Regions from separate parts of the Bacillus sp. AFS017336 genome, predicted to be linked through region 2. Evidence: predicted binding sites of a transcription regulator. Region 2 holds the regulator's gene; each other region holds the start of a gene.

Region 1 (5,561 bases), on a different contig from region 2:
TAAAAAATTAATGATAATTCATAAAGAAAAGACTAACTTTTGGTGAGCTAAATGCTACACCTAGAGTTAGTCTTTTTTTGGTTTTGAAAAATTTACAGATTCTAGAGAAAATTACCTTTATATACATGAATGGACGATTAGTGAGAAAGCTAAAAAGAAAAATATCTTTATAAAGGAGAACCAAACTTGAATGAAAAATTACTTTCTTAAAATAATGATTTGTTTAGTTTTTTTGCTAATACCATTTAAAAATTATGCTGTAAATGCACATGAAGAGCAAAAACAAATAGCCTTAATTTCAATTAAAGATGGCATGATCACACAAGCATTAAAATATATTGAGGAACGCTTCCCAAATGTGAAAATAAGACAACAATATACTGAAACTTATTATGGTCTTTCTGTGTCAGGTTCTCTTGAAGAGCTATCACAGCTAGCTAAATTGCCACTAGTACAAGATATGCATTTTGTAACCATTTATAGAGCTCATTTAGAAGATAGTATCCCTTTTATAGGAGCCGACGAAGCTCAGCTTTATAAGGACAAAAGGGGAAGAAAGATTACTGGAGAAGGAGTTAAAGTAGGGATCATTGATACTGGAGTTGATTACAAACATCCTGATTTGAGATCGAACTACGGTGGAGGATATGACACAATCGATTTAGATAAAGATCCGATGGAAACGAAGCTTGAAGAAAAGAGTACGTTTCACGGTACACATGTAGCCGGCGTAATAGCAGCAAATGGGAAAAGAAAAGGCGTCGCACCAAAAGCGACAATCTATGCTTATCGTGCACTAGGTCCTGGTGGTGTTGGTACTTCTGAGACTGTTATGGCAGCGATTGAGCGAGCAGTGAAGGATAAGGTAGATATTATAAATTTATCATTAGGAAATGATGTAAATGGACCGGATTGGCCTACGAGTATTGCTCTAGATAAAGCTGTAGAAAAAGGTGTACTAGCAATTACTGCTGCTGGTAACTCTGGACCAGGATTATGGACTGTTGGTTCACCCGCTACAGCATCAAAAGCTTTAACAGTTGGTGCGAGCTATCCACCTGTACTTTTCCCGTCAATCCATGTGAAAAATAAAGAAACGATTATTAGTCCTATGATTGGCTCGGTTAAATGGGGTAAAGGGTTAAATGGCCGATTCGTATTTAAAAAATATGGAGAAAAAAGTGAGCTTAAAAGAGTTAAAGATAAGATCGTCTTATTAGAAAGAGGTAAGCTTACGTTTACTGATAAAGTGAAAAATGCTCAAGATGCCGGAGCGAAGGCTGTAATTGTTTATAACAATGTTGATGGAAATTTCATCGGCCAAATCAAAGGAAAGCTTACGATTCCTTCAGCTACTATTTCAAGAAAAGATGGCTTAATGATTAAAAAAATCATCGAAAAAGGCAAGGTAGAGGCTAAAAGCGGAAGTGAAAAAAAGGTAGATGTTCTAGCAGATTTTAGCTCTAGAGGACCTGTAACTGGAACTTGGCAAATGAAGCCGGATTTGTTAGCACCGGGTGTACAAATAAAAAGTACAATTCCAGGCGGTTATTTAGCACTTCAAGGAACGAGTATGGCAAGTCCACATGTTGCTGGAGCAGCAGCTTTATTAAAACAATTGCATCCTGATTGGAGTATGGATGATTTAAAAAGTGTACTTGTTAATACGGCAACACCATTATATAAGAATAATAAAAAGATGTATCATGCGTACGAACAAGGAGCTGGAAGATTAGATATAGAAAAAGCTTTAGAGACAGAAACGACTTTGTTTCCAATGTCACTATCTTTCGGAGTAACTAAAAAAACAGATGGATTAGTAAAGAAAGATTTTGTCGTAAGAATTTCAAACAAATCAAATGCGCCAAAACAAATTACAACTATAAATAATCAACAGGCGACTGGAATACAATGGGTAATACCAAAGCCTTTTACAATACCAGCTCGCACAAGTAAAAAGATAACTTTAAGCGCTACAGTTAATACAAAGATTTTAAAGGATGGCTTTTACGATGGGGCGATTACGTTTAACACAAACGATGAAGAGAAGTTAAGAATGCCGTTTTTATTACTACAAGGAGAACCGAATTTTCCGTCAGTAATGGGATTTCACTTCGGAAGAGTTAAAGGTAAAAATCGTTACAAATATGAATTGTATTTACCAAGTAAGGTTGAGGAATACAAGATCGCTGTTTTCGAATCAGAAACATTTCGTTTATTAGGAGTAATTGATGAACAGAAAAATAGTAAGAGGGGGATTATCAAAAAGGAATTAGTTTTAAAGGAATTTCCTAAAAATGGGATTTATAAGTTTGTAATATTCTATAAACGTAAACAATATGAAAGTGCAACTGAATCATACGTTAATGTGGCGAAGATTTACGTAGAAGACTAAAAATTGGTAAGTAATTTTTAATAGTTTTTTAATTTAGGTAATTGACACTTTTTTGTAACATATTGTATGCTTAACATGAATGTTTAAAAGGGTTTTCATTACATGTAAATACTATGTTATTAAAATTTTTTGAACGTTTTGTGAACAATTTGTGAACGTTTTCAATGTTTAGAGATTTTAGGACACAATTGTTGTAGAATAAACCATGATAAGACTTTTGGCAATTTTTTGAGAATAAAAATTGACATGGAGGGATTTTGTATGAAAAAAAACAATCAACATCCTCTTAAAGCAATGACACTCATGTCTTCAATTTTAGCTCAACTTGTCGGTTCTATTCTCATCGGAATCTTTCTAGGAAGATGGATTGATTCATTTTTCAAATGGCCAGTACCAGTATTTATGATCATATTTTTATTGTTAGGTCTTTTTACTGGCATTTATGGCACGCTCAAAATAGTTAAACAATTTACACCAGGGGACTAGTTATGCAAAAAGAACAATTAAAACGCTTTGTACGAGATATGTTGTATATTATTGCTTTATCCGTTTTAGGTTGGGCTTTTACCGACTATAAAACGATTTTCACAGGTTATATTCTCGGAACCGTAACTAGCTTTTATTGTATATGGATTCTACACAGAAAGATAAATACCTTCTTTGACCGAGTTTTAAAGCAACAAAAAGTTCGATCTTTAGGTACTGTAATTTGTCTTTCAGCGGTGGCTCTAACAATGGTCATCGCGCTTCGGTATGAAAACTTTGTGAGCATACCGGCACTAACCGCGGGACTAATGACAGGACATCTTGTCATTATGATACATTTTGCAATACATCAAACGTCTTTTGCAAGGAAGAGAGGTGAATAAATTGGAACACGAAGCTAAAGGTTTTAATTTTATTGGTTTAGATTTTACGTATACAAATGTTCTAATGACAACCATTGCTGCAGTAATCGTCTTTATCATCGCAGTTACATGCTCTAGAAGTCTACAAATACGTCCGTCAGGAAAACAAAACTTTTTTGAGTGGATTATTGACTTCGTTAAAGGCCTTATCAACAGTACAATGGATTGGGAAACTGGTGGTCGCTTCCTTACACTAGGTGTGACATTACTTATGTACATATTTGTTTCAAATATGTTAGGTCTACCGTTCGATATCTCGATCGATGGAAGCTCAGTTTGGAAATCACCTACATCAGACCCAGTCATTACTTTATCATTAGCAATCTTTATAGTTGGTTTATCACATTATTATGGTATTAAAATGAGAGGCTTTAAGGCTTATGGAAAAGGGTTTTTCCAGCCGATGGGATTCTTGTTTCCATTAAAAATTATTGAGGAATTAGCGAACACATTAACGCTAGGTCTTCGACTTTACGGTAACATTTACGCAGGGGAAGTATTATTAGGTTTACTTGCAACAATGGGTACACATGCATATGCGGATAGTGTAGGTGCAGGTGTGATTTGGACAATCGCGGCAGCAATACCGATGATTGTTTGGCAAGGATTCTCTGTATTTGTTGGTTCAATCCAAGCGTTTATCTTCGTAATGTTAACGATGGTGTACTTGTCACATAAAGTGGCGGACGAGCATTAGGCAGCTCACTTGAATTTGGTAGTTAGATAAAAATTATTATAAAAAATATATTTCTTATGATTAAGAAGGAGGAAATTTAAAATGGCTTTAATAGCAGCGGCAATCGCAATTGGTTTAGGTGCACTAGGTGCAGGTATTGGTAACGGTTTAATTGTATCACGTACAGTAGAAGGTGTTGCTCGTCAACCAGAATTACGTTCAACTCTTCAAGCTTTAATGTTCATCGGGGTTGCATTAGTTGAGGCACTTCCAATCATCGCAGTAGTTATCGCATTCATGGCATTTGGTAAAGCTTAAGATTATACAAATTATTAAAAAAATGGCGAAGTTTGTGTTCACATTTACTTCGCCATTCCTTTATGACACTCAGTTTTGAAGGATTCCTTTTGAAAGTTAAGTCCAAGTCGGTAAGAGATGAGGGCTATGTTATAAAAAATAAATAAATACAACCCTTGAAGGGAGTGAAAGCTTGTGTTAAACGGATCACAATTCGTATTAGCTGAGGCAGGACATGGTGTACCTTGGGGCAATGTCGTGTTTCAATTAGTAATATTTCTAATTTTACTTGCTCTTCTGAAAAAGTATGCATTAGGACCTGTAATGGGAATTATGAAACAACGTGAAGATCACATCGCTAATCAATTAGATTCAGCTGAGAAAAACAACGCAGATGCAATGAAACTAGTTGAAGAGCAAAAGCAAGAGTTAGTTGCTGCTCGTACAGAAGCTCGCGAGCTTCTTGAGAAAGCTAGAAAGCAAGCTGATGTACAACGTGAAGAAATCGTTGCAGCAGCAAAAGCAGAAGCTGAAAACTTGAAAGAAAGCGCTAAACGTGAAATTACTCGTGAAAAAGAGCTTGCAGTACAATCAGTTCAACAACAAGTTGCTTCATTATCTGTATTAATTGCTTCTAAAGTACTTGAAAAAGAAGTGAAGTCTGAAGACCAATCTGCTATTTTTGATCAATATCTTAAAGAAGTAGGCGAAGCTAAATGAGTAACGAATTAGTTGCAAAACGCTACGCAAACGCTCTTTTTGAATTAGCTACTGAACAAAATTTAGTAGAAACTGTTGAACATGATTTACAAGTAGTGAAAAAGGAATACGTAGAAAACTTAGAATTAAATAAGTTTTTACAACATCCTGGAATCACAAAAGAAAGCAAAAAGTCTGTCTTAAATGACACATTTGCTTCAATTTCTGAAACGGTATTAAATCTAGTTTGTTTATTAGTTGATCGCCAACGCTTAAGCACTATTTCTAATTTAGTAACTGAGTATGTAAAAATTGCGAATGAAACTCGTAATATTGCAGATGCAACAGTTTACTCTGTAACGGCATTGTCTTCTGAAGAACTAGAGAAAATTGGAGCGTTATTCGCTTCTAAATTAGGTAAAAATTCAATACGTGTGAAAAACGAAATTGACCCATCATTAATCGGTGGTTACAAAGTGCGTGTTGGAAACCGTATTTTTGACGGCAGCTTAAAAAATAAACTTGTTCGAATCGAACGTGAATTAATCGCAAAATAGTTTGTAGATAGGGGTGAAATGCATGAGCA
Region 2 (5,561 bases):
GATCCTTCTAAACCAGCATTTGTAGCGATTTGACGAACTGGAGATTCAAGTGCACGTAATACGATGTTGATACCAGTCGCTATGTCACCTTCTGCTTCAATTGCAGCTACTTTATTGTATACGCTCATTAATGCAGTACCACCACCAGCTACAATACCTTCTTCAACTGCAGCACGCGTAGAGTTTAATGCATCTTCAATACGTAATTTACGTTCTTTTAATTCAGTTTCAGTTGCAGCACCAACTTTGATTACTGCTACACCGCCAGCTAATTTAGCTAAACGCTCTTGTAATTTTTCGCGATCGAATTCAGAAGTTGTTTCTTCTAATTGAGCACGGATTACACCGATACGTTGTTGGATCGATGCTGTTTCACCAGCACCTTCAACGATTGTAGTGTTTTCTTTTGTTACTACAACTTTTGAAGCGCGACCTAATTGAGTGATGTTAGTTGTTTTAAGATCTAATCCTAATTCTTCTGTAATCACTTCACCGCCAGTTAAGATTGCGATGTCTTCTAACATTGCTTTACGACGGTCACCAAAGCCAGGAGCTTTAACAGTAACTGCGTTGAAAGTACCACGTAATTTGTTTACGATGATTGTTGCTTGTGCTTCACCTTCAACATCTTCAGCAATGATTAATAGTGGCTTACCTTGTTGAACAACTTGCTCAAGTACCGGTAAGATTTCTTGAATATTTGTTACTTTTTTATCTGTAATTAAGATATATGGATTTTCTAATTCAGCAACCATTTTCTCTGAATTTGTAACCATGTATGGTGAAGAGTATCCACGGTCAAATTGCATACCTTCTACTACTTCTAATTCAGTTGTGAAGCCTTTAGATTCTTCAAGTGTAATAACACCGTCGTTACCTACGCGCTCCATTGCTTCAGCGATTAATTGTCCTACTTCTGGATCTGCTGAAGAAATTGCAGCAACCTGTGCGATTGACTCTTTACCTTCAATTGGTTTAGAGATTGTTTTTAATTCTTCAATTGCTACAGCAACTGCTTTTTCGATACCTTTACGGATACCCATTGGGTTTGCACCAGCAGTTACGTTTTTAAGACCTTCACGAATCATAGCTTGCGCTAAAACTGTCGCAGTAGTTGTACCGTCCCCAGCAATCTCGTTCGTTTTGCTAGCAACTTCTGCAACTAATTTTGCACCCATGTTTTCGAATGCATCTTCTAATTCGATTTCTTTTGCGATTGTAACACCGTCATTTGTAATTAATGGAGAACCGAATTTTTTCTCAAGAACTACGTTACGTCCTTTTGGTCCTAATGTTACTTTTACAGCATCAGCTAAAGCGTCTACACCACGTAACATTGCGCGACGAGCTTCTTCACCAAATCTAATGTCCTTAGCCATTGAAATGACCTCCTTATAATATAAAAAATTTATTTTTTAATTTAAGTATTTTATTTTATTAACCTATGATTGCAAGAATATCGTTTTCGCGAAGTACTAGGTATTCAGTACCACCGTACTTAACTTCTGTACCTGAGTATTTAGAGAAGATAATGCGGTCACCTACAGATACTTCTAAAGCAATGCGCTCACCATTTTCAAGTACACGTCCAGTACCTACTGCAACAACTTTGCCTTCTTGTGGCTTTTCTTGTGCACTACCTGGTAACACGATACCGCTAGCAGTTTTTTCTTCAGACTCAACAAGCTCAATTACAACACGATCACCTAATGGCTTTAACATGTGTAATACCTCCTCAATAATCAAATCATTATTTTTTAGCACTCATTAATATTGAGTGCTAACACAATTATTAGTTTAAATAATATCAAAAAATTTTGCAAGTCTGAAGCAGGCACTTTTCTTGTCGAAATATAATCAGTTTTATCTTTACAATTAAATGTAAAATAAAAAACGAAAATTTCTTTTAAGAAACTAAAGAAACGAGTAAAATAATGTACATGTTGTTATCAACCTTTGGGTTATGAAAAATATCAACACAAAGGAGCTATCTTATTGAAAACTAGAGATTTATTGATTATCTTAACTTATGCTGTTATTCAATATTCGGCGGCATTTGGGGTTCCCTATTTATTAAATAGTAATTTATACGCTGGAGTGGAAAAGAAGACTGCTTCCCTTGAAGCGGTGGCCTTATGGAGTTGTATTAGCTTCATAACTGGTTTAATTATTATACTGATTTTATTACATAAGCCCATTTTTGAAGGAATTAAGAATTTTAAGCATAACTATCGTACAATATTAAATTGGGTAATTTTAGGTTACTTCATTACGATGGCAACTCAAATTGTGTGTAATATCATTTTAATTTATGTATTCAATTTACATACAGGCTCTGAAAATACTCAAAATATCTTAAATATTGCTAAACTGAATCCTGCATTTATTATCATACCAAGTCTAGTAGCACCGATATTAGAAGAGATAATTTTCCGCCGAATCATTTTCAAAAGGCTTTATAATCGCTTACCATTTATTATTTCTGCTGGGATTAGTTCAGCAATATTTTCGTTTATGCATGGCGACTTACCATTCTTTTTATCTTACTTCCTAATTGGTTTCGTATTTTGTTATTTATACAAACGTACAAATTCAATTATCGTTCCAATTTTAACACATATGTTAATGAACACATTTGTAGTTTTTCAGCAGTTAAATTTACATTAAAGAAACCCCCAATATTTTGGGGGTTTTTAAATTAATCTAATTTTATTGTTGTAAAAAATATGCCAATGTTTGTAGTTCAACCGCTAGGTCTATATGATGAATACGAATATGTTCTGGTACACTAATTCGAGCAGGAGTAAAATTTAAGATTCCTCTTATATTTTTTCCATTTAATCGATCTGCTATTGATTGAGCTACAGGTGCAGGTACAGTTAAAATAACGATTTGAATATCATCATTCATTACGTCTTCTAAATTATCTAAATTATAGACAGGTACTCCACCAATTTCAGTTCCAATCTTATTTGGATCAATATCAAATGCCATTTCAATTTTAGTATTATTATTTTTTATAAAATTATAGTGTAAGAATGCAGTCCCTAAATTACCTACACCAATTAATGCAACTTTCATCACTTCATGTTGGTTAAGCGCTTTCGAGAAAAAAGTTAATAAGTAATTTACGTTATATCCATATCCTTTTTTTCCAAGTGCTCCAAAATAAGAAAAATCTCTTCTAATCGTAGCGGAATCTACCTTTACTGCTTCACTTAACTCTGCTGAAGAAACTCTTTGTTTACCTGATAAAGACAAATTCTTTATAAAACGGTAATATAAAGGTAGACGTTTAGCAGTAGCTTGTGGAATTTTAATTTGTTCCGAGTCCATTTTTTAATCCCCCACTTACTGTAATTCTTTTTACTATGGTGTGTAATTTAGCTTTACTTTAGTAATAAAGTACTTGTTCTAATGTAAAATATACACTATATTTAAGAATTTTGACAGTCTACAGTTACTCAGATAAAAAATTTTGCAATGAGGTGTTATCCATGATTCTTTTACAAGTAAATAATGTCTCAAAGTATTTTGGTAGTGACATTATTCTTTCAAATATAAAATTAGAAGTTCAAACGAATGATCGAGTTGCGATTGTTGGTCGTAATGGCGCAGGAAAATCTACATTACTCAAAATAATAGCTGGTGAATTGTCTTACGACGGAGGCGAGATAAATAAGCCTAAGGACGTTACTGTAGGCTACCTAGCCCAAAATACTGGATTACAAAGTGATCAAACGATATGGGAAGAATATTATTCTGTTTTTAATCATTTAGTTGAGATGCAGGAAAATATGAGAAAATTAGAAGTAAAAATGACTCAAGAAGAAGTCTATTCTAATCAGCCTGTTTATGACAAGATAATGAATGAATATGATCATCTTCAATATACATTCAAAGAAAACGGCGGTTATCAGTTTGAAGCAGATATTCGTTCAATTATTAGCGGCTTAGGTTTCAGTAATGAAGATTACGAAACAAAAATTTCTTCGTTAAGCGGTGGGCAAAAAACAAGACTTGCTTTAGGTAAACTATTATTAACAAAGCCTGATCTATTAATACTGGATGAGCCTACAAATCACTTGGATATTGATACACTTAGTTGGTTAGAGCGTTATTTACAATCTTATCCTGGTGCGGTATTAATTGTATCCCACGATCGATATTTCCTTGATCAAGTTGTAAATATTGTTTATGAAATATCTAATCGTAGGCATCAACGTTTTGTTGGGAACTATAGTAAATATCTTGATTTAAAAGCTGCTCAATATGAGCAAGAGCTTAAACAGTTCGAAAAACAACAAGAAGAAATCTCTAAGCTTGAAGATTTTGTACAACGTAATATTGCACGTGCCTCAACTACAAAAAGAGCACAAAGTCGTAGAAAACAGCTCGACAGAATGGTTCGATTAGACAAGCCACTTGGAGAAGATTCTTCAGCTAATTTTTCATTTGCAATTGAAAAACAAAGTGGAAATGACGTCCTTTCAATACAAGATTTATTTATTGGATATAACCGCATCCCTACAATTGATCAAACAATGAAGTTTGTATTGAACCGAGGAGATAGTGTTGCACTAGTCGGTCCAAACGGTGTTGGAAAGTCGACATTACTTAAGACGATTATTGGTGATTTAAATAAATTACAAGGAACAATTGATTTTGGTGCAAATGTTTCGGTCGGTTATTATGACCAGGAGCAAGCTAAGCTTACATCTAACAAAAGAGTATTAGATGAACTTTGGGATGATTATCCATTAAAGCCTGAACAAGAGATTCGAACAATATTAGGGAATTTTTTATTTTCTGGCGATGATGTGACTAAAATCGTTACCTCTTTAAGCGGTGGAGAAAAAGCAAGATTAGCATTAGCAAAACTTATGATGAAAAAAGCTAATTTTCTAATTCTTGATGAGCCTACCAACCATTTGGATTTAGATAGTAAAGAAGTTTTAGAAAATGCTTTATTAGATTATCCTGGGACTATTTTGTTTGTATCACATGATCGTTATTTTATGAACAGATTATCCACAAAAACTTTCGAACTAGCAAAAGAAGGATTATCAATTTATCTAGGTGATTATGACTATTACCAATTTAAGAAAAACGAAGCATATGAGAAAGAACAAGCTGAAAAAGAAGTTATGTTAACACAAGTTAAACAATCATCTCAACCAGTTTCTGATTATCAACAAGACAAAGAATTAAAGAAAAAACTTCGTCAAACTCAGCGTCGTATTGAGGAGATCGAAAGCAATATCTCGCAATTTGAGCTTGATATAGAAACAATCGAACTAGAACTATGCAAACCAGAAGTTTACGGAGACTTTCAATTAGTACACGAATTAACAAGTAAGAAAAATGATTTAGAAGCTAAGTTAATAGACCTAATGGAAGAATGGGAAAACTTACAAGAGTAATGATTAAACGGATATGCTGATTGCTATCCGTTTTTTCTTATCTACATTTTTATCCACATAACTTTTGCTATATTTTAGCTTTTACACAGGTTTATACACATTATCCACAGAAAAACAGCAATGTTATACACATTTTTG
Region 3 (5,561 bases), on a different contig from region 2:
CTGACATTTCTTTCCCAGAACCAATCTTCCAAGTATCCGCGTTATGACAATATTGACATCTTAATAAACATCCTTGAGTAAAGATTACATATCTAAGACCTGGTCCATCGACAGTACCGCAAGTTTCAATTGAATGTATATTTCCTGAAATCATTTGCCAATCACCTCTTTAATTAGTATCTAACTGAAAACAATCCCAGCTAATAAGTAAGAATTAAAAAATGAAAGCCTAGTGAAGATTTAACTTCACCAGGCAAAAAGCATTACTGAAGCAATTTTACATAGAACCGTGGAAAGTTCTGTTTATGACATCGATTTGCTGTTCTCTAGTTAGTTTTATAAAGTTAACTGCATAGCCAGAGACTCTGATCGTTAACTGTGGATATTCTTCTGGATGTTCCATTGCATCCATTAATGTTTCTCTATTGAATACATTTACATTTAAGTGATGTCCACCTTTTTCTGTATATCCATCTAACATTGCTACTAAGTTTAATATTTGTGTTGTTTCATCTTTGCCTAATGCTTTTGGAACAATTGAGAACGTATTAGAAATTCCATCTTGCGCATCTTCGTAAGGTAATTTTGCTACAGAACTTAATGATGCTAGCGCTCCATTTGTATCGCGTCCGTGTAATGGGTTGGCACCTGGAGCAAATGGTTCGCCAGCTTTTCGTCCATCAGGTGTATTACCTGTCTTTTTACCGTATACAACATTAGACGTGATCGTTAGCACCGATGTTGTATGAATAGAATTACGATAAGTTTTATGCTTTCTTACTTTTGCCATAAATCGTTCAACAAGGTCAACAGCAATATCATCTACTCGATCATCGTTATTTCCGTATTTTGGATAGTCTCCCTCAATTTCAAAATCAACGACAATTCCGTTTTCATCACGAATCGTTTTAACTTTAGAATGTTTAATAGCTGATAATGAATCTGCACATACTGACAATCCTGCAATACCTGTAGCCATTGTTCGTTTAATAGTTGCATCATGTAGTGCCATTTCAATACGCTCATAACTATATTTATCATGCATATAGTGGATACAATTTAACGTATTAACATATAGTCCTGCTAACCAATCCAATAAAACATCAAACTTCATTTTTACTTCTTCGTATTCAAGATATTCAGTTGTAATTGGAGCATACATTGGTGCCACTTGTACTTTTGATTTTTCATCTACACCACCATTAATTGCATATAATAACGCTTTTGCAAGATTTGCTCTAGCACCGAAGAACTGCATTTGTTTACCAATTGTCATTGCAGAAACACAACATGCAATGCCGTAGTCATCGCCATAATCAGGACGCATGATATCATCATTTTCATATTGAATTGAACTAGTTTTAATTGACATTTTAGCGCAATATTGCTTAAAGCCTACTGGTAATTGTGCTGACCAAAGTACTGTTAAGTTTGGCTCTGGAGCTGGCCCTAAATTATCTAATGTATTTAAAAAGCGGAATGAATTTTTCGTTACAAGTGGGCGTCCATCCATTCCTATTCCACCAATTGATTCAGTAACCCAAGTTGGATCCCCTGAAAATAATTCATTATAATCCGGTGTACGAGCAAATTTAACTAATCGAAGTTTCATGACAAAGTGATCAACTAGCTCTTGTGCTTCTTGTTCAGTCATTGTATTTTCTTCAATGTCACGTTCAATATATATATCTAAAAATGTTGATACGCGGCCTAAGCTCATCGCAGCTCCATTTTGTTCTTTTATCGCTGCTAAATAACCAAAATATAACCATTGGAAAGCTTCTTTTGAATTTGTTGCAGGTTTAGAAATATCAAAACCATGCGTCTCAGCCATTTGCTTTAATTCTTTTAGAGCACGAATTTGTTCATTTAATTCTTCACGATCTCGAATAACCTCTTCAGACATAACATTTGTCGTTATATTTAAAGCGTTCATTTTATCTTTAATCAATCGATCTACACCATATAATGCTACTCTTCTATAGTCACCTATTATTCGCCCACGGCCATATGCATCAGGTAGTCCAGTAATAACGCCAGAACGTCTTGCTGCTTTCATCTCTGCCGTGTAAGCGTCAAATACACCTTGGTTATGTGTTTTTCGATATTCCAAAAATACTTTACTTATTTCATCATCAACTTTATATCCATAAGATTCACATGCTGCTTCAGCCATTCGGATCCCACCAAATGGTTGTAGTGATCGTTTGAAAGGTTTATCTGTTTGGAAACCAACAATTTGTTCTAATTCTTTTTCTAAATAGCCTGGTTCATGTGAAGTGATTGTAGATACAATCTTCGTATCCATATCTAGAACTCCGCCATTTTGGCGTTCTTCTTTAGATAAATTAAGTACTATATCCCAAAGTTTGTTAGTTGCATCAGTTGGCCCGACAAGAAATGAATCATCACCAACATAAGATTTAAAGTTTTTTTGAATAAAGTCTCTTACATCAATCATTTTTTCCCAGCGTCCAGTTTCAAATTGTCTCCATTGTTCCATCGTATTACTCCTCCTCTTCTGCATGTAATACAGAAAGTTAATTAGGTATATAACAGATTACATGTTTAATTTATCATACGATTTACTAAATCTTTTACATACTTTTTGAACATATTGTGAAACATTGAACAAAGTAGTCTAAAACTTAATAATATAAACAATTAGATACTTTCCACTTAATTACAGTTGTTTCATATATATAGTAATTCATTCTGAAAACTTTCCTGTTATTCCACAAACTGTTATACTCAATAGATAGAATCTGTATTACCAAATTTCAATAAAAATTGTGGACAAGACATTCACAATCTTGATATGCGATAATATGATGGTTAGTACAAAAATGAATCAATTCACATATTGAACACTGTTTAATTAAAGGAGTAATTATGAATACACAACTAAATCTTTCTAGTTCTATTAAAGAAAAATTAAATTTTATATACAATGAACACATTCAAAAGGTACTAAAAGAAGACCAACTATTAATTGGAACAAAACAATACGTTTCCCAAGACAAAACGATTTTAGAAGATGCAATAACCGCTCTTCTACTCGGTAAAAATATACTATTAAAGGGTCCAACTGGAAGTGGTAAAACAGTTCTAGCAGAAACTCTTTCAAAATTACTTTATCAACCAATGCACAGCATAAATTGTTCAGTTGATTTAGATATAGAAGGGATTGTCGGATATAACACAATTGCTTCAAATACAAATGGATCTGAAGTTGTATTTATTGATGGACCATTAATGAAGGCAATGAAAAAGGGTCATATTTTATATATCGATGAAATCAATATGGCTAAACCAGAAACATTGCCATTATTACACGGTGCACTTGATTATCGAAAAATGATTACAAACCCATTTACTCAAGAAGTAGTAAAAGGTGATGAAAACTTTAGAGTAATCGCAGCAATTAATGAAGGATACGTAGGGACAAGTGAATTAAATGAAGCTTTAAAAAACCGTTTCATTATTATTGATGTTCCTTATATAAATGGTGAGTCTTTATTTCAATTATTAAAAGATGAGTCTGAGTTAAAAGACGAAGAGCTATTGAAAAAGTTCACTAGTTTTTCAAGTGATTTAATTCCATTGGCTAGTGAAGGAAGAATTAGTGAAGATGCAGCTAGTATTCGTGGTGTACTTGACGCATGTGATTTATCAGTTCATATTCCAGTACTTAGAGCAATTGAACGTACTATTATCGCGAAATTAAGTGATGATATCGAGCGTGAAACTGTTAGAGAATTAGCAGAAAGTTATTTTCTTTCTTGAAATGAGTGAGATTAAAATATGAAACAAATCATTTTTAATAATAAAAAAATCGATGCATCCACATTTCTTCAAATGGAAAATTTATCGATCTCTCTTTCAAAAAATCAAAATGCATTTTTAGAATTTGATTTTCAGGCTTATTATGACGATGAAGAACAAAAATTTACGATAAGTCATTTTTGGGATACTCAGGAACATAACACACAGTTACAGGGCCTAAAATCAGACGTGTACTTAAAAGCATTAGGTAATAAGCATTATACCGATTTTACTGAATTTAAGGATGTCCTTAAGGAATTACACGAAACTCATTTAAAAAGCTTTTTTACACAACTTTACGTCCTACTCGAAGATATCCGATTAGAAGAACTAATTATTCGCCAAAGACCGGGTACAAGACAATTATTTTCTACGAGAAAAAGAATATATAGACATTATTTTGAATCGCAATATAAAGCAAATGAGATCCGTAATTTCCATTTAGATCAATTATTTTGTTTAATCTATCTTTCACTCACCTCTTCACAGTTAACTTATCATACAAATGAACAATTAGAGGATATTTTACCAATCCTTTTTCAAACGTTTGAAGCTAAGAAGACGAGTGATATTTCTTCTATTATATTTAGAGTGCAACAGAGGTTACTTTCAATCTATAAGGAAGATATGATTCACACATACTTTGGCTATCTTCCATTAAATAAACTTACTGACCTTGCTTCTTGTAACAGTCAAGTTAAGGAACTTCAAAATGATGACAGTCAAGATGGTCTTGATGAAAGAAATAGTGAAGATGAAAAATTATCAACTTGGCATAGAGAAAGTAAGAATAATGAAACGGACGATAACTTTTTACGCTTTGAAGTAGAAAGTGGAACAAAAACTTCTATTAAAGCAAACTTTGCAAGAGAAGAAGAAGCTAGTGATCAGGCAATAGCAAATGCATTCGGTTCTTCTAAACAAGGAGAGAATAAAAAATCAAAACAAACTGAATCACATGAGGTGTCTAATTCATCCTCTTCACAGCAAAATGCTTATGGCAAATACAATAGCAATGTATCAATAAAACATCTCGAAGCAACAGGACAAACAATAAGTGAAAAGAAACAGTATTCTACATTATCAGCAATGGTCTCGAAAGATGTTAAAGAACTAAGAAAAACGATTGAAAAATCTTTAGAGAATAAACAAAATGCACCAACGGATAAGTACTATGGCAGACTAAATAAAAAATGGATTCGACTGTTCACAGAAGAAAATCCAAAAATGTTTTATAAAAAACAAAATGAATCGAAAGAATTAGATGCAGTTTTTTATTTACTAGTTGATTGCTCAGGATCGATGTTTAATAAAATGGATGAAGTTAAAAAAAGTGTTATTCTATTCCATGAAACATTAAAACAATTAAAAATTTCGCATAGTATTAGTGGATTTTGGGAGGATGCTTCAAATGCATCTAAAGAAAATAAACCAAATATATTGCATCAGGTCATTCCGTTTTCTAGCTCCTTATCCCCTTCAGTTGGTCCTAATATAATGCAGCTTCATGAAGAAGAAGATAATCGTGACGGATTAATGATTCGAGTTGTTTCAGAAGAGCTCGCTAAACGAACGGAAAAGCATAAATTTCTACTTGTTTTTACAGATGGCGAACCTTCAGCTCTAGACTATTTCCAGGATGGTATTATCGATACCCATGAAGCAGTTAAGCAAGCTAGAAAACTTGGAATTGAAGTAATTGGTACTTTCATTGAAGAAGAAGAACATCAAGAAGA
Region 4 (5,561 bases), on a different contig from region 2:
TCTCCGTTTGATAATCTAAATAAAGCAATTGATTCCCCTTTAATAACGATCTCTTTTCCAATTTGTATTGGTAATGATTCTACATCAATAACATTAATTTTTTCTGGTGTTGTGATCATCTTATGGCTCCTCTCGATTTCGCTATTATTTTCTAATAACTTCATAAAGATCTAATTGATTCGTTAACGCTTGACCCCAAGCTTCTTCATATGTTGCTTTTGCTTGATCGAATTTCTCTACTAATGCATTTTCTTGTTCTTTATTTAATAACACTTCTTTAACTTTATCTGCTCCAAGTCTTTCTACCCAAGGAGCAGTTCGCTCACCGTATACGCCAGTTTCTCGATAGAATTGAACGTATGCTTTTGCCATATGAATTACTTCTTCTTCAGTCGTAACAGTCGTTAGTTGATCACATTCTCTAACCTCTGTTCCACCATTCCCTCCTATATAAAGCTGGTAGCCATTTTCTACGCATATTACTCCAAAGTCTTTTGTCAGTACTTCAGCACAGTTTCTTGGACAACCTGTTACACCCATCTTCATTTTGTGCGGAGTATCTACCATTTCGATCGCTTTTTCTAGTTCGATTCCTAATCCTAATGAATCTTGTGTTCCAAATCGGCAGAATCTATTGCCGACACATGATTTAACGTTTCTTAAGGACTTAGAATATGCATAGCCAGAACGCATCCCTAATTCTTGCCAAACCTTTGGTACGTCTTCTTTTTTAACACCATATAAACCAACGCGGCTTGCACCAGTAACTTTTACTAACGGTACGTTAAATTTATTTGCAACTTCACCAATTTTAATCAATTCATCACCGGTCGTTACCCCACCATACATTCGAGGTACAATAGAGAATGAACCATCTTTTTGAATATTTCCTTCCATTCTCTCATTTACGAATCGAGATGACTTATCATCATGATAATCATTTGGATACATCATTCTTAAATAATAGTTTAAAGCTGGTCTACATTTTGAACATCCTTCTTCATTTTCAAAACCTAGTACCATTCGAACTTCCCTAGGAGTTTGTAACCCTTTTTCTTTTATTTCATTCATAACTTCGTCACGAGATAAGTGTGTACATCCACACATACCTGGTTTTGCAGCATTTGGATCAAATGTATCACCAAGTGTTGCTGCTAAGATACTTTCAACCATTCCTTTACATTTTCCACAAGATGCTCCAGCCTTTGTGCAACTTTTCACATCTTCAAACGTAGTAAGCTCTTGCTCTAAAATTGATTGTACGATTGTGCCTTTCGTTACTCCATTACACCCACATACAGTATCGTTTGCACTCATTGAGAGAACAAAGTCTTCTGCTGAATCCTCTCCTGATTTATGGAGAATCGAAGCACTTGTAAATTCTTTAATATTTGTTTCATTTTTCAGCATATTGAACAGTCGGTTACCATCTGATGCATCTCCATATAAAACTACACCAACAACTTTTTCATCCCTTACGATTACTTTTTTATAAAGACCTGCAAATTGGTCATTTATAACGATTGCTTGTGTATCATCTTCCTCGTGGATTAGTCCTCCAGAAAAAAGATCACATCCTGAAACCTTTAACTGAGTTGATAATATGCTTCCTTTATATCCGTTGGTTGGGAAACCTGTTATATGATCTGCAAGTACAATCCCTTGTTCATACAACGGCGCTACTAATCCATAAGTAGTTCCATTATGTTCGGCACATTCACCTACTGCATAAATTGATGAATCTGATGATTGCATAAAATCGTTTACAAGAATTGCACGGTTTACATCAATTCCTGCATTTTTTGCTAATGATATGTTAGGTCGTATCCCAACTGCCATTACAACTAGATCACATTCTAAACTAGTACCATCTGAGAAATTAATGCTTTCTACACGATTTGTACCATTAATCGAAACCGTTTGTTTTTCCATTAAGAAATTCATACCTTGGGCTTCTAAATCTTTTTTGAGCATTTTTGCTGCAGGTTCATCTAGTTGCTGTTCCATTAAAGTAGGTAGTAGATGGACTACATGTACTTCCATTCCTCGATCAATTAAACCTCTTGCAGCCTCTAAACCTAATAGGCCTCCTCCAATTACGACTGCTTTTTTATATTTTTGTGCGTAATTTATCATTAGTTCAGTATCTTGAATTGTACGAAAACCGACTACTCCATCAAGTTGATTTCCTTGAATCGGCAGTATAAATGCACTCGAACCAGTAGCTATAATAAGTTCATCATAAGAAATCGTTTTTCCTTTTTCTGTTTCTACTATTTTATCTATAGTTGAAATTTCCGTAACTCTTTCGTTTGTTAGTAATGTAATTTGATTCTCTTCATACCATTTCCAATCATTAATATTTATTTCATCAATTGTGGTTTTACCTTGAAGTACATTTGATAACATAATTCGGTTATAGTTCGGATGTGGCTCATCTCCAATGATTGTAATTTCAAATAAATTTTTATTTCTTTTTAAAATCTCCTCTATACAACGAACTCCTGCCATTCCATTACCAATCATTAATAATTTTCTTTTCATTTGCAATGTCCCCCAAAATAGGAATTGTGAAATTATTCACATAAACTTCTAAAAAAAATCTTTTTACAAATCGTTTTACCAGTTGAATACAAGTTTAGTATAACTGATATTTAACGTTTTCAAAGCAAATTCTTTGACAAAATTATGAACAAAATGTCATCAGGTATTTCCCTTTTAAAAGTAAATACCTCTAAGGCTAAATAGACTTAGAGGTTTTTACTACATATTTGACTGATGTTTTTCTAGTTTATTTCTTTTTTTGTTTTTTTTCTTCTGCTTTTTTTATATCTTCAATTTCTCTATATTTAACAATCTTTTTTACTAAATCAAACGGTAGTGGTTCATTTATTGGAAATTGAACAGACCCTTTTGCGCCTTTATAAACTGATAATTCTTCCTTAAATGCTGCAATTCCGCTTGCGCCAGGATAAAATCCAATATGATTTTTATATGCTGCAAAATGTACTAAGTTTTTATTAAGCGCAAATGTAGGCATTTGATAACTAATTTTTTCAACTGCATTCGGTACAATTTCTTTAATTGTCTTTCTTAAAGCTTGTAATTTTTCTTGAATTTCTGGTTGAAATTGTGAAATATATTCATCAATCGTATCAAATGTGTTTTTTGTATTTTCCATAAATTCTCCTTTAATTAAATTATCCTACTTTTTCTGTTTTCTCTCCAGAAAGTGAATTAATTCTTCTAAGCGAAGGGAATAAATACATCCAAAGTCCAGCAACTACAATCGTCCCAAGACCTCCAACTACTGCTGCTGGAACAGTACCAATTAATCCAGCCATCGTACCAGATTCAAATTCTCCAAGTTGATTTGAGGTTCCAATAAATAGCGAATTTACGGCATTGACTCGACCTCTCATATCGTCTGGAGTTTGTAGCTGTACTAGTGAAGAACGGATTACAACACTGACTACATCAGAAGCTCCGATGATAAATAAAGCAATTAATGAAATGACTATATTTGTTGAAACTGCAAATAGCACTGTAGCCAATCCAAACACAATTAATGCACTAAATAATATCCGACCATATGATTTTTTTAGTGGGGAATACGCTAATATTAGTGACATGATTAATGCTCCCACAGCAGGTGCAGTTCGCATTAAACCTAATCCCCATGCACCCGTATGTAATATATCTTGCGCATAAATTGGTAAAAGGGCTGTAGCTCCACCTAGTAGTACCGCGAATAAATCAAGCGAAATTGTTCCTAAAATAATTGGATGTTTATATACAAATTCTAAACCCATTAGCATTGTTCGTAAAGTAACTGGCTCTGATTTTCGAATAAATTGACTATCTAATTTAATGAAGAATGTAAGGATTGATGAAAGTAATAAGGCAATTGCTGAAGTAGCATAAACATAAGCCGGCCCAACTGAAAATAATACTCCTCCAAGAGATGGCCCTAATATTTGTGCTGTTTGACCTGCAGAAGTACTCCAAGAAATAGCTTGTTGTAAAATAGATTTTGGAACTACTTGTGGCAATAAAGCTGATGAAGCTGGCCCCTCAAAAGATCGGCAAGCACCGAGTATAAATGCAGCTACTAATATTTCCTCACGACTAAGCCAATTTGCATAATTTCCATATAAAAGAAGTCCTGCAATAAGCGCTTCAATCATTTGGCATATGAAAACAATTTTTCGACGATCAACTCTGTCAGCGACTTGACCTACTACAAGTGTAAGTAATACCATCGGAATAAACTGCGCTAGTCCTACTAAACCAAGACTAAATGCGTCATGTGTCAAATCATACATTTGCCATCCAATTGCAACGGATAACATCTGAAATGACGTGGAAGTCATCATTCGCGAGATCCAGAAGTTCGTAAATGAAGTCCCTTTAAAAATAGATTTTTTTGATGCAGACAAAATAAAACTCTCCCCTTTTTATCTCTTACATCTAGCAAAGTGAATATTTATACTAGAGATAAAATTTAAATACAAATCATTATACTATTTTTACTCTGGATTAGTGGATTAATTCACCTTAACGTTAATGAATTTTAATAATTAGGTGGGAAGAAAAGATTACTAAATAAACTACTCTTTATAAAATCTAAATCCTTTAAAAGTGCCGATTTAGAATTCAACTTAACTGGTAAGGGGGCTTCCATTTTTAAATTTATGAATAAATGAATAATGCTGACTGTCTCGAGGCAAATATGGGGGTATTTTAGTGGCGTTTTTTAATTAAAGGTAATTTTATGATACTGATTTTTATGTATATAGTAGATTTTTTTATCAAACTAAGGTTATTTTGAATGAATTAGAGCAAATTAATTAATTTTCTATATTAGACCGTCCATATTGAGGCAAAACGAAGCCAAAATACCCCAACTGGTATAGGTATTATCATAGAATTTTGGGATTCTAGGAAATTTAATTGCAGTTTCCTAAAATTTATTTGCAGTTTTGTTAATTTTAATTGCAGTTTTACTATTTTTATTTGCAGAATCACGATTTTTATTTGCACTTTTCTATTTAATTGCAGTTTCTGATTTCTTATTTGCACCCTTCACACACTTATTTGCACTTCGCCATTAATGCAATTTCTGATTTCTTATTTACACGTTTCACAAGCTTATTTGCACTTCGTCATCAATGCAATTTCTGATTTCTAATTTGCAAGTTTCACACACTTATTTGCACTTAGCCACTAATGCAATTTCTGATCCATTTTTCGTACACTCACTCGCTTATTTTTACTTAAGCATTAGTATAGTTTCTAATTACCTATAAAAAGAACTAAGGATGCCCCTAAAGTTATACTTTCGGGACATCCTCTTAAAATGTTACAATACCAATTAGTGAACTGCAGTTGATGTTAAAACAAAACCTTCATAACCACTCGAAGCAATTTCATCGCATTTTTTACGGTATGCTCCAACACCGCCTAAATAAATTTGAAATCCTCTTGGTTTTCCTTTAATATTTGCCCCGGTGTACCATGATTCGGTTTTAGTAAAAAGTGTCGCCTCAGCAATTTCTCGA

The links. The regulator Rex, encoded in region 2, represses fermentation and respiration genes when NADH is low (regulators of the CRP and FNR family bind a similar motif). The targets are predictions, from matches to a motif close to TTGTGAAATATTTCACAA.
Region 1: a site for Rex is predicted at 2,534-2,551, ahead of CN601_RS06465 (AtpZ/AtpI family protein). Genes of this name have one in related genera too.
Region 3: a site for Rex is predicted at 2,618-2,635, ahead of pflB (formate C-acetyltransferase). Genes of this name have one in related genera too.
Region 4: a site for Rex is predicted at 2,569-2,586, ahead of nirB (nitrite reductase large subunit NirB). Genes of this name have one in related genera too.

The regions. Positions count from the first base shown of each region.
Region 1 covers NZ_NUCO01000013.1:25,207-30,767, forward strand. Annotated here, with positions in the region: gene CN601_RS06455 (AmiS/UreI family transporter) at 1-11, shown strand, start outside; gene CN601_RS27850 (S8 family serine peptidase) at 191-2,395, shown strand; gene CN601_RS06465 (AtpZ/AtpI family protein) at 2,657-2,881, shown strand; gene CN601_RS06470 (ATP synthase subunit I) at 2,884-3,264, shown strand; gene atpB (F0F1 ATP synthase subunit A) at 3,266-4,000, shown strand; gene atpE (F0F1 ATP synthase subunit C) at 4,082-4,297, shown strand; gene atpF (F0F1 ATP synthase subunit B) at 4,472-4,996, shown strand; gene CN601_RS06490 (F0F1 ATP synthase subunit delta) at 4,993-5,532, shown strand; gene atpA (F0F1 ATP synthase subunit alpha) at 5,555-5,561, shown strand, end outside.
Region 2 covers NZ_NUCO01000149.1:9,045-14,605, forward strand. Annotated here, with positions in the region: gene groL (chaperonin GroEL) at 1-1,379, opposite strand, end outside; gene groES (co-chaperone GroES) at 1,438-1,722, opposite strand; gene CN601_RS25185 (CPBP family intramembrane glutamic endopeptidase) at 1,996-2,667, shown strand; gene CN601_RS25190 (redox-sensing transcriptional repressor Rex) at 2,710-3,336, opposite strand; gene CN601_RS25195 (ABC-F family ATP-binding cassette domain-containing protein) at 3,498-5,423, shown strand.
Region 3 covers NZ_NUCO01000155.1:7,322-12,882, reverse strand. Annotated here, with positions in the region: gene pflA (pyruvate formate-lyase-activating protein) at 1-154, opposite strand, end outside; gene pflB (formate C-acetyltransferase) at 278-2,503, opposite strand; gene CN601_RS25925 (ATP-binding protein) at 2,893-3,786, shown strand; gene CN601_RS25920 (vWA domain-containing protein) at 3,805-5,561, shown strand, end outside.
Region 4 covers NZ_NUCO01000143.1:23,305-28,865, reverse strand. Annotated here, with positions in the region: gene nirD (nitrite reductase small subunit NirD) at 1-119, opposite strand, end outside; gene nirB (nitrite reductase large subunit NirB) at 145-2,544, opposite strand; gene CN601_RS24120 (iron chaperone) at 2,792-3,181, opposite strand; gene CN601_RS24115 (MFS transporter) at 3,201-4,439, opposite strand; gene CN601_RS24105 (flavin-containing monooxygenase) at 5,375-5,561, opposite strand, start outside.